3 regions of the Paenibacillus sp. S29 genome follow, and region 3 is predicted to be linked to each of the others. Evidence: riboswitches for the same ligand, from Rfam matches in the RefSeq annotation. Region 3 holds a riboswitch; each other region holds the start of a gene.
What was found. Region 3 has a riboswitch for cobalamin ahead of metE (5-methyltetrahydropteroyltriglutamate--homocysteine S-methyltransferase). Riboswitches for the same ligand answer to the same signal wherever they lie in the genome.

Region 1 (5,444 bases), on a different contig from region 3:
GCATTCCGGTCGTAAATGCCACTAGCGGCAGCGTCCATATGCCAACAAATGAAAATTGAAGGCCCCAATAGATCAGTACTGCCGCTCCTACCGAAGCCCCCGAGGATACCCCCAGTGTATACGGATCAGCCAAAGGATTACGCAGCACACCCTGAAATCCGGCTCCCGCCAGCGCCAGCGCTGCTCCTACCAACATTCCCAGTAACACTCGTGGCAATCGGACCTTCAAAATAATCTGCTCTGAGGATGTATTCCAATCCGGTGTAAACGTATCGCCTAACCACGGAAGGTGGTTAACCAGAATGCCCGTGATCTGGCTGACCGGAAGCTTGGCCGAGCCGATACCAAGACAGAGCAGCAGCGTCAGCAACAGCAGGACAAGACCTGTCCCTCCAAAGCCGATCAGTTTACGGTTCATTTGAAAATTTCAGGATACACGCCCTTGGCTACTTCCTTGAGACCTTCCGTTACGCGTGGACCCGGACGACTGATCAAATTATCATCCACGGCAAACACCCGGTTGTGGCGAACAGCCGATATTTGATCCCATCCACTGCGAGCTTTAATGATTTCGCCGAGTGTTTGACCAGTTTTGTCGTCCTTGACACTTTTGCTGTACAAAATCACGTCAGGGTTCGCAGCAATAATATTTTCCTCACTAATTTGGTACCACCCCTTCTGCGTGGCACCTACATTTTCGCCGCCCGCCAACGTAATCAGCTCGTCCATAAACTCGCCTTTACCAACTGTCCAGCCTGGTGAAAACTCGACGTATACCCGCAGCTTCTGCCCTTTACCGATATTTTTAACTCCTTCTTTCACTTCCGCTACATCTGCTCTCATCTTGTCAGTCACCGCTCTCGCTTCTTTCTGATGATCGGTGATTTTTCCATACAATTCGATGTTAGCTATGACATCTTCAACTGTCTTCGGTTCCGTTTTAAAAATCATAATTCCCATGTCGCGCAGCTTGGTCGTAGCCTGTTCACTAAGTGATATCCCTGCAAAAACGACTCCCGGGTTAGCAGCAATGATCGCCTCTTCGTTCGGTTTCATAATACCGCCCACTTTAGGCTTTTTCGTAGCTGCTTCCGGGTAATCAGAGTAGTCGGAGACGCCAACTATTTCCTTATCCAGCCCGATGGCGAACAGCGCCTCGGTTTCTGCCGGGGAGACGGAAACGATTTTATCCGGCGCTTTTTTGAATGTAAATTCCTGTCCTGTTGCATCTTTAACTGTGAGTGGGTAAACTGTTTTGCCCGGAGGCTCTTGTGCGGTTACGGTCTTTCCTGGCTGCTGTGCAGAAGTCTGATTCTCTTTATTTTCTGCATTTTTTCCATTAGCGCCACATGCACTCAGCACAACTGCCAAAATCAGAACCAATAGACCTGTTGTCCAAACCTTTATTTTTTTTCCTACCATGATTTGCACCCCTTCATAAAAAAATCGTTAAGAGCGTTACTTGAGCATCATCAGATATCTTCTAAATCCAGCCTTCTTTTCCTATCAAAAAACCCCCGCATCCTTATATCAGGACACAGGGGTCACGTTAGCGCAGATCGTGCGCAGGCGGCAGCTTCTTTCCGCACGGACAGTCACTGCGAACACGTCATCCTTTCCTCGAAGGATTATGGTGACAGGCGGACGGGCAGGTATCCTGACTTATGGTAAGATCCATGTCCTGAAATTCCTTCATATGCTTAGTAGCACATAAAGCAGGACTAACGGGCATGTTTCCATTTACAGTGGCGGGACCGCGCCGGACTTACACCGACTTCCCTTTTAACAGCGCAGGCAAGGGAAACCATAGTTTCATCACACTGCGCCGACCTCGTCTGCTGGATATTTGATGTAGTGGTAGTCAAGCCGTTCTTTTACTTGATGATTATAGGTTAAAATGAGGCGGCTTACAACCCAAACAGCCTCTTTATCCACTGGTGTCTAACCTAACGAGGGAGCATTTCCGCTATGTAATTGTGCGGTCCCGCCAGCCTCAATTGAATCCTAAATGCTTCTCCCGGCTTCGGATTCAGACTCCAAAAATCATGGCCCGGTATCAGCATACAAGCTAACTGACGAATTACGCCACCATGCGTAACGACCAAAACAGAGAGCGGCCCAGCAGTCAAATCCATGCGTTGAACTTCCATAGCAACACGCCATTCATACAGAGAGTCAAGAAATTTCCGCAAACGATTCACAAAATCTGTCCAAGACTCTCCTCCAGGAGGGGTTATCCGTTGCGGCTCATCAATCCAAGCGCGATACAACGATACATCCTTGAGCATGTCATACGTTTTTCCATCCCACTCGCCAAAATGAAGCTCTCGCAGACGTGGTTCCATCGTAGGAGACATAATAGATAGGGAACCTCCAGACGTCAATTCTGATTCCGGCACAATGATCTGCAAGGTCTGGCGACATCGCATTAAATCGCTGCAATAGATTCGAGCAAAGGACTGCCCCTGCAATTCTTCTTGCAAAGGCTTTAATTCCTGTTCTGCTCCCGGTAGCAAACCTAAGTCGGAGTGTCCCAGATATCGATGTTCCTTATTCCATAAGGTTGTGCCGTGACGAACTAACACGAGTTCCATGTCCCAATGCAGATCTTCTTTAGCATAATCCGGCACCTTATCCTCCTGTGAGTTCGGATTTTGTGCGTATTCTACTGTCCTTTTCGCTGCTATATCTTGTTTCAAGATCATGTCACTTCCTGCTCGATCATTATTCAGTGTGTCACGCCTCACCCTCACTGCACCCATCCCAAGGCAAAACAACCTGCGGCTCCTAACAAACACAATCCTACAAACATACTGGACACGGCGAACATCAGCTGGATTGTATGCCGTATATCTTTCGATTCTAGCGGTCGTATCCAATCGCCCATGTATGCACGAAAGGAGCGCACGCCATGATACACATTATAGCCTCCAAGACGAATCCCCAGTGCTCCAGCAACAGCTGATTCCGGGAAGCCACTGTTCGGGCTTGGGTGCAGACGAGCGTCTCGCTTGACTGTGCGCCAGCTTCTAGCAGCATCTCGCTTGTACATCCACGCCGCTACCACAAGCATTGCCGCTGTCAGGCGTGCCGGAATGTAGTTAGCCACATCATCCAGACGTGCTGAAGCCCAGCCTAAATGCAGATACTTTTCATTTTTATAGCCAACCATGGAATCGAGCGTATTCACAGCACGATAAGCCAGCGCCAAGGGTGCTCCTCCGATCAGGGCATAAAAAAGCGGGGAAATAATCGCGTCCACGATATTTTCAGCGACCGTTTCAACCGTACCACGTACAATCTCAGGCTCATCAAGCTGTTGCGTATCCCGCCCGACAATCATGCCCAGCTCCCGCCGTGCCGCTGCCAGATCATCCGCCTGCAACGCTCGGTATACGGCCATTCCTGCATCCTTTAGTCCTTTGGAAGCAATCGTGGTCGCAATCAGCACCATTTCTGCGCCGACAGACAACCACGGATGAATCCAGGCAAGCAAGTGCAACAGCGCCCAGGCGAGCGCAAAGGAGCCTCCCGCCACAATAAGTGGAAGCAGTATACCCGCACGTTTTAGTCCTCGGTCACTGCGGAACTGGCGACGAATCGCTTTTTCCAATGCTGAAATGGCATGTCCCATACCGATGACTGGATGCGGCAACCACCTCGGATCACCGATCAGCCTGTCCAAAAGGTAGGCTGCCAGGATAATCAAGCTAACTGTCACGCCGCTGCTCCTCCTCCAGCACTTCACCCAATACAGACAGCAGCCTGTCGTTGGCTTCTGCATCCTTGACCGCAATGCGAAAATGGCTCGTCGTCAGTCCCGGATACATAGCACAGCTACGTATAAGAATTCCGCGTTGTCCAAGCGCCTGCTGAATAGCCGATGCGCTCCACGTACCCGGCGCCCTTGCCAGCACGTAATTGGCTTCACCGGGAACGACACCGCAGCCCCATTCCGCCAAGGCGGTCAACAGGCGGTTGCGCTCCGCAGCAATCAGCTCCTGTGTTTGGCGCTCATATGCTTGCCCACTTCTCAAACACGCCTCCCCAGCCAGCAACGCCAATCCATTCACACTCCAGGTCACCTGTTTGGCCGTCATTCGCCGGATATAGTCCGGATGAGCAATCGCATAGCCCAATCGCAAGCCAGGAATGGCATAAAATTTGGTCATTGATCGGATTAAAATCACATGAGGATAGCGATCCAGCACAGGCAGCAGTGAGATTCGCCGTTCCAGCGGAATAAAATCAATGAATGCTTCATCCACCACCAGCACGGTACCCGTTGTGCCAGCCGCCTCTGCCAGCTCGCACAGCTCCTGCTCACTATATTGCACGCCATTTGGATTGTTCGGCTGTCCGAGGAACAAAACATCTACCTGCTCCATGAGCTGAAGGATGTCCTCCACGTCCGCCTTCCATTGAAGCGAGGCCTTCCCATACACCCGGTTGACCTCGGCTCCGAATTTGCCAGCCAGCTCGGCATATTCCGAAAAACACGGCTCCACTGTACCCACACGCTTAGGAGCTAGTCCCAATAGTAGGAGCGCCATGCTTTCAGCCGCTCCGTTTCCGATACTTAGCGACTCCGGTGGAACATGCAGTCGCCGTGCGAGCATATTTTTAAAATTCCGATGCCCAGGGTCTGGATAGCGAATCACAGTGTCAAATGAGTGTTGCAGCGCCTCAAGCACCTCTGGCGGTGGACCAAGCGGATTAATATTTGCACTAAAATCTACAAAATCCGCAGCAGCTCCGCCAAAAGTCGCGGCAGCTGTTTCCCTGTCTCCACCATGACCGTAAACCTCTATCATTGCCTCTCATCCTTTCCGCCCGTTTCCAATCATTTAGCTCCATTATGAGGCTGCTTTTTGCGTCCCGTCAATGCAAATGAGCTTTTGTACATGGCTCACTTGGGTTACAATAGAAGGAGGCACACATAAATTACACAGTTTATATACGGAGGAATGGACATGCTGTTCATCGACAACCAGGGGATACACGATCCAGCCATTAATCTTGCTATTGAGGAATACGCGCTCAAGCATCTACCGCTGGACGACAGCTATTTGCTGTTTTACATTAATCAGCCTTCTATTATTATAGGCAAGCATCAAAACACTATTGAAGAAATCAACGCCGAGTTTGTTAGGGACAACAATATTCAAGTCGTTCGTCGCCTGTCCGGCGGCGGTGCTGTATATCATGACCTCGGTAATTTAAATTTCAGCTTTATTACCAAGGATAACGGGGAGTCCTTTCATAATTTCCTCAAATTTACGCAACCTGTGATTGATGCCCTGCGCCAAATGGGAGTAGAAGCTGAAATGACAGGCCGCAACGATCTACAGGTCGGAGAACGTAAAATTTCAGGAAACGCCCAATTTGCCACACGCGGACGTATGTTCAGCCACGGTACATTGATGTTTAACCTGAATCTGGAC
Region 2 (5,444 bases), 210 kb from region 3:
AATAATATCAGGAAAAGCCAGTACGCCGTCGATTCCACGCATAACCAGCTGATCCACGCGTCCGCGCACATAACCAATGAGTAACCCTATAGGCAGACTGAAACACAGCGTAGCTACAGTAATTGCACATGCGATTAGCACGCTCATCCGAATCCCGTAAATTAGCCTTGACAGCACATCCCGACCCAGATGATCCGTACCGAAAGGATATTTCCGACTGGGTGGTGCCAGACGGTTCAAAAGATCCACTTGAAGCGGATCATGAGGAGCGACCCATGGAGCTAATAACCCAAGCAGCACGATCAGACCAAACAGTACGCCTCCTGCCAGCAAGCTCCCTTGAAAGGAAAGCCGTATCTTTTTCATTTTCAGCTTCCCCCTTAACGCAAACGCAGCCTCGGATCTATCGCCGTCTGGACCACATCCACCAAACACTGAACTCCTACAATTAAAAATACGGCGAAAATAACATACCCCTGAATCACCGGATAATCTCGCTGTGTAATTGCATCTATAAAATACTTGCCCAACCCCGGCCATGAAAAAATGGTCTCTACGATGACATTACCTGCCAGCATAAATGATAGATTGGTACCTAGCAGTGTAATTATAGGCAGAACCGCATGCTTAAATATCTCAAAAAAGAGGATATGCATACGGGAAAAGCCTCGAGCCTTCGCTGCTTTCACAAAATTCCGGTCACCCAGCTCCAGCATTTGAGCGCGCAGTACACGTGCTTGCACAGCTCCCAAACCTGCGCCAAGAGTCAGCGCTGGGAGCACTAAATGTGTCCAATCCTCCCTTCCCATGGATGGGAGCCAGCCCAAGCGAACGGAGAATAGATAGATCAACAGAAACCCAAGCCAAAAAGAGGGGATCGACGATCCCAGCAGGGCGAACAGCCTGCCCAGACGATCCAATGGGCCGCTAATTTTTAGCGAGGCAGCCAGCCCCAACCCCAGCGTAAGCACCGTCATGACGGCAAAGCCCGCAGCAGCTAGCTCCACAGTAGCAGGCAGTCTGTTCCACAGTTCGGCTAGCACGGATTCCTTGGATACATACGAGGTGCCCCAATGCCCTGTGAACACATCCCGCAGCCAGTTCACATATTGAATATGAAACGGTTCGTTTAAGCCTAGTTCCTGCCGTAGCGTCGTCAACGCCTCCTCAGAGGCAGGGACATTATGCGCGGTGAGCAAAATGGTAGCAGGGTCTCCAGGAGCCAGCCGCATCAGTACAAAAGTCAGCGTGGATACAACGAATACAATGATGAGCAGCTGCGCCACACGTTCCAGTATAAAACGAATCATAGGATACGCCGCTCGTTATTCCGCAATATCGGATTGCGCTGTAATGTAGTAATACTCGATCGGATGGGGTGTAAAACCCTCCACCCCTTTTTTCACACCAAACACATTGTCAGGATGCACAATGAACGACTGTGGCAAATCCGTATTGATGATATCCAGCGCTTGTAGTGTCACAGCATTACGCTGCGCTGTATCCTTCGCCAGCTTCAAGCTGTTAAGAATACTCTGCAGCGGTTTGGAACTATAACGGCTTACATTGGCTTCGCTTTTCGAAGAATAAAACATATCCATAAAATATTGTGGCTCTCCTGTATGAGCAGTAAGCATACTGTACATAGCAAAATCCCAATCGTTTTTGGTCAACGCCTCGTCGATATTTTCCACCTTGTGAATCTTGACCTGGATTCCCTCTTTCAGCAATTGGCTTTGGATGACCTCAGCCATAACAGAGAGCTCCGGACGCTGAGGAAAAGTCAGCAGCGTAACCTCGAACGGCTTGCCTTGCTTAGTCCATGTCCCTTGGGCGTCCTTCTGCCAGCCATCCTTCGTTAACAGCTGATCCGCCGTTCCGTCCAGCGCTTTACGCTCAACTTTACCGAAGGGAAGAATGCTCGGGAACGGACTGCTTGCTTCCGTACCGAAGCCCCTCATGACGGCGCTCACAATCGATGTGCGTGGAATCAGGCTGTCCACCACCTTACGGTTCGCCGCATCCTTGAATACTGGGGATTCCATATTATACACGAGCATATGGGTGCGCAAGGAGGGAGCCGACAGCACCTGTAGCTTGTCGTTCTTTTTCAGTACCTCTGCGTTATCAACCGGAATATCCGTCGCTACATCCACCTCGCCGGATTGCAGCGCCATCAGGCGCGAATTCCCGTCCGTAATGAACTTCATCGTCGCTTCAGCCAATCGTGCCTTCTCGCCCCAATATCCGTCATAACGCTCTACGATCAAGGATTGGTCCTTGTTGAACGCTTTGATTTTAAAGGCGCCTGTCATCGCTGGGTAACTCTGCTCATCTTTCATCGATGCCACATCCAGTACAATCGTCGATGGATCAGCTAGATTGGACACCAACGCCGCATTCGGCTGGTTTGTCGTGATCTTTAAGGCCAGCGGGCCGCTTACATCAATGGACTTCACATTCAGTAAATCCTTCGCCAGATGGCTTTTCTCGATAGAGCGTAGCAAAGATGCTTTTACACTTGCTGCATCCATACTCTTTCCATTATGAAAAGTGACTTTATCCTGCAAGCTGAACGTCCAAACTGTAGGACTATCCTGCTTCCACTCCTTTGCCAGCCAAGCCACAGGCTCCAGCTTTTCATTCAAACGTACCAGTGTCTCACCTGCACCGGATCGCATCACATCCCAGCTATTATCTCCGTGCGGGTCAACACCTGACGGTTTCCATGTATACGCCATTACCAGCTTTTTACCTGTCGCTGTTTGTTGTGCTGACGCGTTCTCATCTTTGCCGGAGCTATTCGACGTCTTATTGCTAGTACATCCCGAAAGAGCCATAACTGCCAGTAACAGCATCACCCCTGTACATATCAACCATGAGCGCCTGCTACGATTGCTAATCATTCGATGAATCCCCCTCTATCTTGTAAAATCATATAAACCTAACGCAAAACGCGAAAAAAGCATTCCGGACCACTTGATCAGCAGTCAGAAATGCTTTCATTATAAAATGTCAAAACACACCTCGAAGCCAACTCCAAAAACATAGAAGGGATCAGATCGGTTTCAGACATTCCGTATGCAGCACGCCTAACCACCTCCCCAGCATCCCGTGGGTCTGACAGTGATGTCAAAACAGGCAGGTCTCCTGACTCCAAGCGTATCTTTCAGGCCTTCCCGGTTCTTCACAGTTCCAGTGGCTGTTCTGAAAGCTCCAGCAGTATCCTGCTGATGCCTGTATACAGTGGCGGGCCCGTGTCGGAATCAACCGAACTTCCCTTTTAAGTGAACACGCTCAACAACTATCCACATGGTCTCAACAAAACCCCGTACATAGAGTCGTCCGGCTCACACCTGTTTTCTTCCTTTATTTCTTTCCATTACGATCTTATTTTGTTGTCACAGGCTTGTCAATAAATGCTGTATAATAATTCAAATTTGAATGATATGGCGAGAATGAAGGTAATGGCTATTCATTGCGTGCACGAAATGACGGGCATTCCGTCTCCCTCATGATGTCCCGAAAACTGTACCAGACTACTTAATGAATCTAAAAGAGAAGCATAAACGAAAATTTAGCAGCGAGATTGCATCAATTTGTACAAGCTATTAAAAAAGATACATTATATCAAATGCCTGAAAAAGCAGTTGGTTATTCCTTCTCCAAAAAATTGAGGAAGAAAAAAATTTGAAAAGCGACAAAACCAAAGAGTTGATCGGAAATTTAGTGAGCAAACCTTGTGGAATTTCTATTATAAGGATAACAGCATTGGGGGCAGCTACCAAACAAAAGAACTATATTGTTGATTCTTCTCAGACAGCCTTTGAGACAAATTTAACTATTAGAGAATTTACCCGTAAAACATTCCTTAGTGATTTAGAGAATGAGTTTGAAAAGCCTCCGGTGATTAGCCGGGGGCCTAATTTGTTAACTGACCATTTCCTGACAAGCCATGTCAGCGTGCCGTTTAGGTGCCTAGCAGTCAAGTTATTTTTTAGCTAGTAAGTGAGCTAAGCGAGGGATCTTGCAGGTCGTTCACAGCGTCGTACTGTAAACCAGGACGAAGCGACGGCTTGCTTTTACGCTCGAAAAGTTGTGGAGCTAAAGAGTTTTGTACGAACAACCAAACGGGGAGGCACTTGCTATTAAACCGTCAGTTAATAAAAGGACCGTTGCGATCAATACGGCTCTCTTCTATCTTATTTTAAATTTTATCCATTAAATAAAATTATTTACAAACATAAAATTTACAGGTAATATTTACTTATTCCTTCTTATGGATAAAAAAACAATTGTATACACGACTCCAGAGAGGAGACTTAGTAGAAATGAGGTTGATAATGTTCTGAAAATAAAAGTAGATGCGGACACTGTGTAAAGTTGCAATGAGCCGTTAAGCGAAGAAGTTGTCGTCGTTGGTCCTTGAATAAAGGAATAATATATTCCTACCAAAAAACCGTAAGACAAATACTTAAACAGATTTTTTTCAAATTTACTCATTTCTTAGCCCCCAATAATATTTTTCGAAGAGGAGAATTTTAATACTATGAAACCATTCAAAGTCATGACTAAAACAGCAATAATTGCAGCATTGACAGCAATATTATTACCATATGGAGCCATTGCTTCTGCAAATGATGCGCCGAATCCATTGTCATCGACAATACAATCAGAAGCCGGAAAATGGGAACCGACAGATGAAATAAAGGCCAAGGAAGGACAAGTCTACAAATATATCGATCCTAGTAGTGTTAACGATGATGTTTATTACTATTATGTCAATTACGACAATTTAAATCAAGAAAAAGGTAATAATGATAGAATTAGTACCCAATCCATTGGGGTGACTCCTATTGTTAAAACCCATGAAAATCTAGGTTATTGGGTTGATACAAACAATGCAATTCGTGTAAGTACATATACTGGGCCTGCTGCTGCAAAAATTACAGTGAAAACTAATATTAAAGTGAAAGCGGAAGGAGCAATAACAGGTGGTGTTAAAGCTATAGAAGGCACATTGGGTTTTGGTATAGAAGCTGATATTGGCCTAGATGATGAATATTCAATCAATGTTCCTAAAGGAGAAAGATGGGTCATTAGTGCTTTTCCACGATATGAAAAACATAGATTAGGAATGTATTGGCCAGCTCCATTCATAGGTGATCCTTTCATAGGTTATGTGAGAGTAGACAAGCCTGTGGGAATTGCTTTCAGAGTAGAAAAGCACTAATCATATCAAATAAATTGAAATAAAAAGAGAGGCCGTTGCAACCAACACGGCTTCTTTTTTATAGCGGAAAGTAGCGGGACTCTCGCGAGTCTACTCAGTTACTTTGGACTGGATCTGTGGCGTCCGAATGATCTATTGCGTTCAAAGGACTTTATATCATACCTAGACAGGGTTACACGAAAGAATGTCGAATAGAGCGGGTAAGTAAAAG
Region 3 (5,444 bases):
CTTAATTAAGATGATAAAAAGTTCATTTCTGAAAGCGTTTTAATATATCATAGCTAAAAAGGGATACCCCGGCAACAATACCGAAAACATCCTATACTGGTTGAAAGAAAGACCGCAGCATAAAGACAAAAAAAGTTGTATTTTACCTTCAATATACAAAGCTAAAAATAATATTTTTTGGTATAATCAGGATATATCATGGAAGGAGGAAGCGCTAATGAAAAATACCGGAATGACAAGGCCTCTGGATCAATTGGGGCGGATTGTACTCCCTAAGGAAATGCGGACCACAATGGATATCAATATCGGTGATTCACTTGAATTTTTCGTAGATGAAGAAGGGTTTGTACTAAGAAAATACACCGGTGTCTCCTGCAAATTTTGCGGCGCGGTGGATCATTTAACTTATTTTCGCGACAGCTTTATTTGCGCAGAGTGCATCCAGGTATTAAAGACCGATGAAAATGTGCATGCCACAAGCACCGATGCTATTCAGGCTCAAGAAGATTCTAAGCCGACCCGAACCAACACAACCTGGCAACCCAAGCAATCTAGAGTGCAGCAAGGTGAAATGGTAAAAAAGCTACGCAAGCTGATTCAGGAACACCCGAACCTGCCACAAAAAGTGTATGCCGAAATGCTAGATATTTCCCAAGGCCGGGTGTCCCAGTTGAAAAAGCTACTCTAAACCTTCTCAAAACAATATCCCAAGATCATATACTATGTACTCGCAAGCCTATCATTTTCATCGCAACTACGATGGCCAGATATAGAGTAAGGTGCATATCCGTGGATGTGTCCCTTACTCTGTATCTGGCTTTTTTATGCTGCCCGCCCCTACCAATGTGACAATAGTCACATACTCTCAATGTATACGTATATACAATATATAGATCGAAACAATTGGTTAACACAAGATATCATCAATATGTTGTTTTTGTGAAAAATATATATATTTTACTATATGGAGGGTTTTACGATGAAGGTGCTGGAGGAACATCAATTATACGACATCGGCGAACGGGTCATTGGGGCACAAGATCTGGACATGCTGCGGGAGAATGCAAATTTGAATGGAGAATCGTTCAGCGGCAAAATGAGCAAGCTTGGGTCCGAGTATGCCAAATGGTATGCGCGCCTGCGGGTACTTCCGCCTGAACTGACGAACGCGATTGACCACGGGTATGTATATGTTCACGATTTGGACCAATATGCACTCGGAACTACAAATTGTATCTTTATTCCTTTTGGTCGTTTACTGCGAGACGGCTTCAATACAGGCAACGGCTCTGTGCGCACACCGCAAACGATTATGTCTGCTATGGCACTTGTCGCCATCATATTCCAGTCTCAGCAAAACAGCCAATTCGGAGGTGTCTCTGCCAATAAAATCGATTGGGACCTTGCCCCATACGTTGCCCGGTCCTTCCGCAAGCATCTGCGCAAGGGACTTCGGCTGTTCGAGGAAGAGGTAGAATCCAATATGTCTGACGACGAACTACATATGGCCAATCCCCATTTGCAAGAAGTCTGCCCTCGTTCATACGCATTCGCACGCGAAGAAACGGAGACGGAAACCCGGCAGGCTGCTGAATCGCTCATTCATAACCTGAACACCATGAGCAGTCGGGCGGGGGGACAGATTCCATTCACTTCACTGAATTACGGAATGTGCACGTCTGCTGAGGGACGGCTTGTTACTCAATCGCTGCTGGAGGCCACTATTCGCGGCTTGGGCAGCGGGGAAACTCCTATTTTTCCACAACATATTTTCCAATGTAAAGAGGGAATCAACCAGGCAGAAGGCGACATCAATTATGATTTGTTCTTACGGGCGGTAGAATGCTCTAGCAGACGGATGTATCCTAATTTTGTGAATGTGGATGCCACCTTCAACCTGCCTTTTTACCGTGCTGATGATCCAGATACCATTATAGCGACAATGGGTTGCCGTACCCGCACCATTTCTGACCGTTTCGGTAGAAACCGGCAGAGTGGCAAGGGGAACCTCTCCTTTAATACCATTAATCTGGTGCGGCTTGGCATTGAATATGGTATTTGCACAGGCAAACGCCTGACACCTGACCGTGATCGCTTTGATGCGAGACTAGAAGAAGTTATGCGCATTGCGGTAGATGGCCTAATTCATCGCTATCAAATCCAGACCAGCCAACCGGCCAAAGCCTCAGACTTTATGATGCGCGAAGGGGTATGGGAAGGTGGAGAACAACTGGCACCAGATGATAAGGTGGGAGGCGTACTAAAACACGGTACGCTTTCGATTGGGTTCATCGGGCTGGCTGAGTGCATGAAGGCACTATACGGGAAACACCACGGGGAGGATGATTTTGTATACCGCGAGGCACAGCGAATCATCACTTCCATGCGCGTGTATTGCGATCGAATGAGTGAATATCACAATTTAAATATTACATTGTTCGCTACGCCTGCCGAAGGTCTGTCGGGCAAGTTCACATTGCTGGATCAACGTGATTTCGGGATTATTCCTGAGGTAAATGATCGAGAATATTACACCAATTCTTTTCATATTCCCGTGTATTACACGCTCCCGGCTGCTCGTAAAATCAGCTTGGAAGCTCCGTTCCATAACCTATGCAACGCTGGTGCGATTTCATACATTGAGCTGGACGGTAATGCGCGGAATAACCCGGATGCGTTTCTTAAAATTGTTCAGTATGCGCTGCATCAGAACATCGGCTATTTCTCCATCAACCATCCGGTGGATCGTTGTACGGAATGTGGTTATGAAGGGATTATCGGGACAAGCTGCCCCCAATGTGGCACAGATGAGGAGCACACACACTTTCAGCGCTTACGTCGGGTAACCGGATATCTGACAGGAGATTATACCGTTCGCTTTAATGCCGCAAAACAGGCAGAAGTTCGAGACCGGGTGAAACATAAGTGAATTTGTGTGGCTACATTCCGGAATCTCTGAACGAAGGATACGGCCTGCGCACCGTTGTGTTCATTAGCGGTTGCCGTCATGCCTGTCCTGGATGCTTTAATCCAGAGTCATGGAGCTTCCGTGCAGGCGAGCCATTCACCCCCCAACGACAACAGGAGGTCATTCGTGACATCATGGAAAATCCGTTGTTGGATGGACTGACTCTCTGCGGGGGAGACCCGTTTTTCTCAGCAGCAGAATGCTCGCAATTTGTGCGTGACTTCCGCGAAGCCTGTCCCGACCGAACCGTGTGGGCTTACACTGGCTTTGTCTATGAAGATCTACTCACAGATCAGGAGCGACAGGAACTGGCGCTTTTGTGCGATGTGATTGTGGACGGTCGTTTTGTAGAACAGCAAAAGGACCTGACCCTTCCCTTCCGGGGCAGTCGCAACCAGCGTCTGGTAGATGTAAAAGCCAGCATTCAGGCAGGTTATACCGTTTCATTGACATAAGGCGATGCTTACCCAGCAAGCAAGATGCTATATCTAATCTAAGACAAGCCCCCATCATGGGTAAGCTTGTCTTTTTTTCATATAGCTAACAGATTCCATTGGAGTTTCTATTGCGCATCCTGTAAGTTTCACTTATGATGGTGAACAAGTATACGAGTGCATAATTATTCGTCATACCTTAACCGCATAGCTTGGAGATAGGTGTCTGTTCTATTCAGATCAGGCTTAAAAGGGAAGCCGGTGCAAATCCGGCACGGTCCCGCCACTGTAAACGGGGAACTTTCAGCTGTTCATATATCCACTGGTCCACAGACCGGGAAGGAATGCTGAGCGTCATGATCCGTAAGTCAGGAGACCTGCCTATTTTAACAACATCGCAAGTACCTACGGAAGATAGGGAGGTGTTAAGAGCAGTCGCCGTATTTTTGATTTTTTAATCACGGAGGCATTCTTTCCCCTACTTATTTTTAACCTTGGGGGGAAGAATGCCTTTTTTGGTACGTAAAAATAAAACAGCTACCCACTAGGAGGAAAAGTACATGTCCATTATTGAATGGCCTGAATTGTCCGGCTTAATTAGCAGTAATCTGGGATATCCGCGTATCGGCGAAAATCGGGAATGGAAGAAAGCACTGGAACGCTTCTGGAACGGTAGCATTAACGAAAGCGAACTGCAGACGGAGATGAAAAGATTACGGTTGGAGCATCTGAGCAAGCAGCGCGACAAGGGGATTGATTGCATTCCTGTCGGAGACTTCTCCTATTACGATCACATGCTGGATACATCTGTGATGTTCGGTCTGGTACCCGAACGGTTCAACTATCGTCCCGCGGGTCCGGTTCCTCTGTCCGTGTATTTCGGGATCGCTCGTGGACAGAAGGGAGCAACCGCTAGTGAAATGACCAAATGGATGAATACCAATTATCACTACATCGTTCCTGAATTGGCGAACGCAGTTCCGGTGTTCACTGAAAATAAACCTTTACAGGCTTATCGTGAGGCAAAACAAGAACTAGGTATTGATGGGAAACCGGTCCTCATCGGCCCCTATTCATTCGTTACCCTTTCCAAAGGCTATGATCGTAAGGGGCTTGCCTCTATTATAAGAACCTTCCTGCCTTTATACACCCGTGTCCTGTCTGAGCTAGCAGCAGAAGGTGTTCAGTGGGTCCAAATCGATGAACCTGTCCTGACTACCTCATTCCCAGCAGAGGATCTGGACATTATTCAGGAAGTCTATGAAGCTTTGAACCAGGCTGCGCCCTCCTTAAATATAATGCTGCAAACCTACTTTGGCAGCCTAGATCATTATGAGCGTCTGTCCGCACTTCCGGTACAGGGGCTGGGTCTTGATTTTGTGTATGATGATGGCGAAAATCTTCAGCATATATTGCAGCATGGCTTCCCTAAAGGAAAAACGCTGGGCGCTGGTGTCATTGACGGACGCAATATATGGCGCAGCGACCTGAACGCTGTAGCTGCTCTGCTGGGTCAGTTAGCAGAACAGACCACTGCCGAGCAGCTTATCGTACAGCCATCATGCAGTCTGCTGCATGTGCCAGTCAGCCTGGAGGCAGAGCACAAGCTGGACAAGGAGCTGGTGCAAGCGCTGGCCTTTGCTGATGAAAAGCTAGAGGAAATCGCCATCCTGACGGCTGCACTTGGCAAACACGATCCATCCGCACTCACCAAGCTTGGACAAAGTGCAGATGCGGTAGCCCGTTTCAACAGTTCAGCGGCACGCGTACAGACAACTGCCGATCTGGCCGACCTGTTGGCCAAAGAGCCTCTGTCACGCAGCGTTCCTTTCGCCGAGCGTCGTGAGATTCAGCAAAATAAGCTGAAGTTGCCTCCACTGCCTACGACGACCATTGGTAGCTTCCCGCAAACCGCCGAGATCCGCAAGGCCCGCCTGCACTATCGCAAAGGAGAATGGTCTGCCAAGCAATATCGAACGTTCATCCAACAGCAAATTAAGGAATGGATTGATATCCAAGAGGACATTGGCATTGATGTGCTT

Region 1: it holds a riboswitch for cobalamin, as region 3 does, so the genes downstream of both, ACL9RM_RS17985 (ABC transporter substrate-binding protein) here and metE (5-methyltetrahydropteroyltriglutamate--homocysteine S-methyltransferase) in region 3, are expected to answer to the same signal.
Region 2: it holds a riboswitch for cobalamin, as region 3 does, so the genes downstream of both, ACL9RM_RS01030 (ABC transporter substrate-binding protein) here and metE (5-methyltetrahydropteroyltriglutamate--homocysteine S-methyltransferase) in region 3, are expected to answer to the same signal.

Annotation. Positions count from the first base shown of each region.
Region 1 covers NZ_JBMOUI010000010.1:176,267-181,710, forward strand. Annotated here, with positions in the region: gene ACL9RM_RS17980 (FecCD family ABC transporter permease) at 1-418, opposite strand, end outside; gene ACL9RM_RS17985 (ABC transporter substrate-binding protein) at 415-1,422, opposite strand; cobalamin riboswitch at 1,631-1,824, opposite strand; gene ACL9RM_RS17990 (histidine phosphatase family protein) at 1,947-2,705, opposite strand; gene cbiB (adenosylcobinamide-phosphate synthase CbiB) at 2,750-3,721, opposite strand; gene cobD (threonine-phosphate decarboxylase CobD) at 3,711-4,814, opposite strand; gene ACL9RM_RS18005 (lipoate--protein ligase) at 4,974-5,444, shown strand, end outside.
Region 2 covers NZ_JBMOUI010000001.1:217,339-222,782, reverse strand. Annotated here, with positions in the region: gene ACL9RM_RS01040 (ABC transporter permease) at 1-366, opposite strand, end outside; gene nikB (nickel ABC transporter permease) at 381-1,310, opposite strand; gene ACL9RM_RS01030 (ABC transporter substrate-binding protein) at 1,326-2,906, opposite strand; cobalamin riboswitch at 3,124-3,327, opposite strand; gene ACL9RM_RS01025 (hypothetical protein) at 3,691-4,005, shown strand; gene ACL9RM_RS01020 (hypothetical protein) at 4,550-5,233, shown strand.
Region 3 covers NZ_JBMOUI010000001.1:425,373-430,816, reverse strand. Annotated here, with positions in the region: gene ACL9RM_RS01970 (AbrB/MazE/SpoVT family DNA-binding domain-containing protein) at 218-688, shown strand; gene ACL9RM_RS01965 (anaerobic ribonucleoside triphosphate reductase) at 980-2,929, shown strand; gene nrdG (anaerobic ribonucleoside-triphosphate reductase activating protein) at 2,926-3,423, shown strand; cobalamin riboswitch at 3,606-3,801, shown strand; gene metE (5-methyltetrahydropteroyltriglutamate--homocysteine S-methyltransferase) at 3,963-5,444, shown strand, end outside.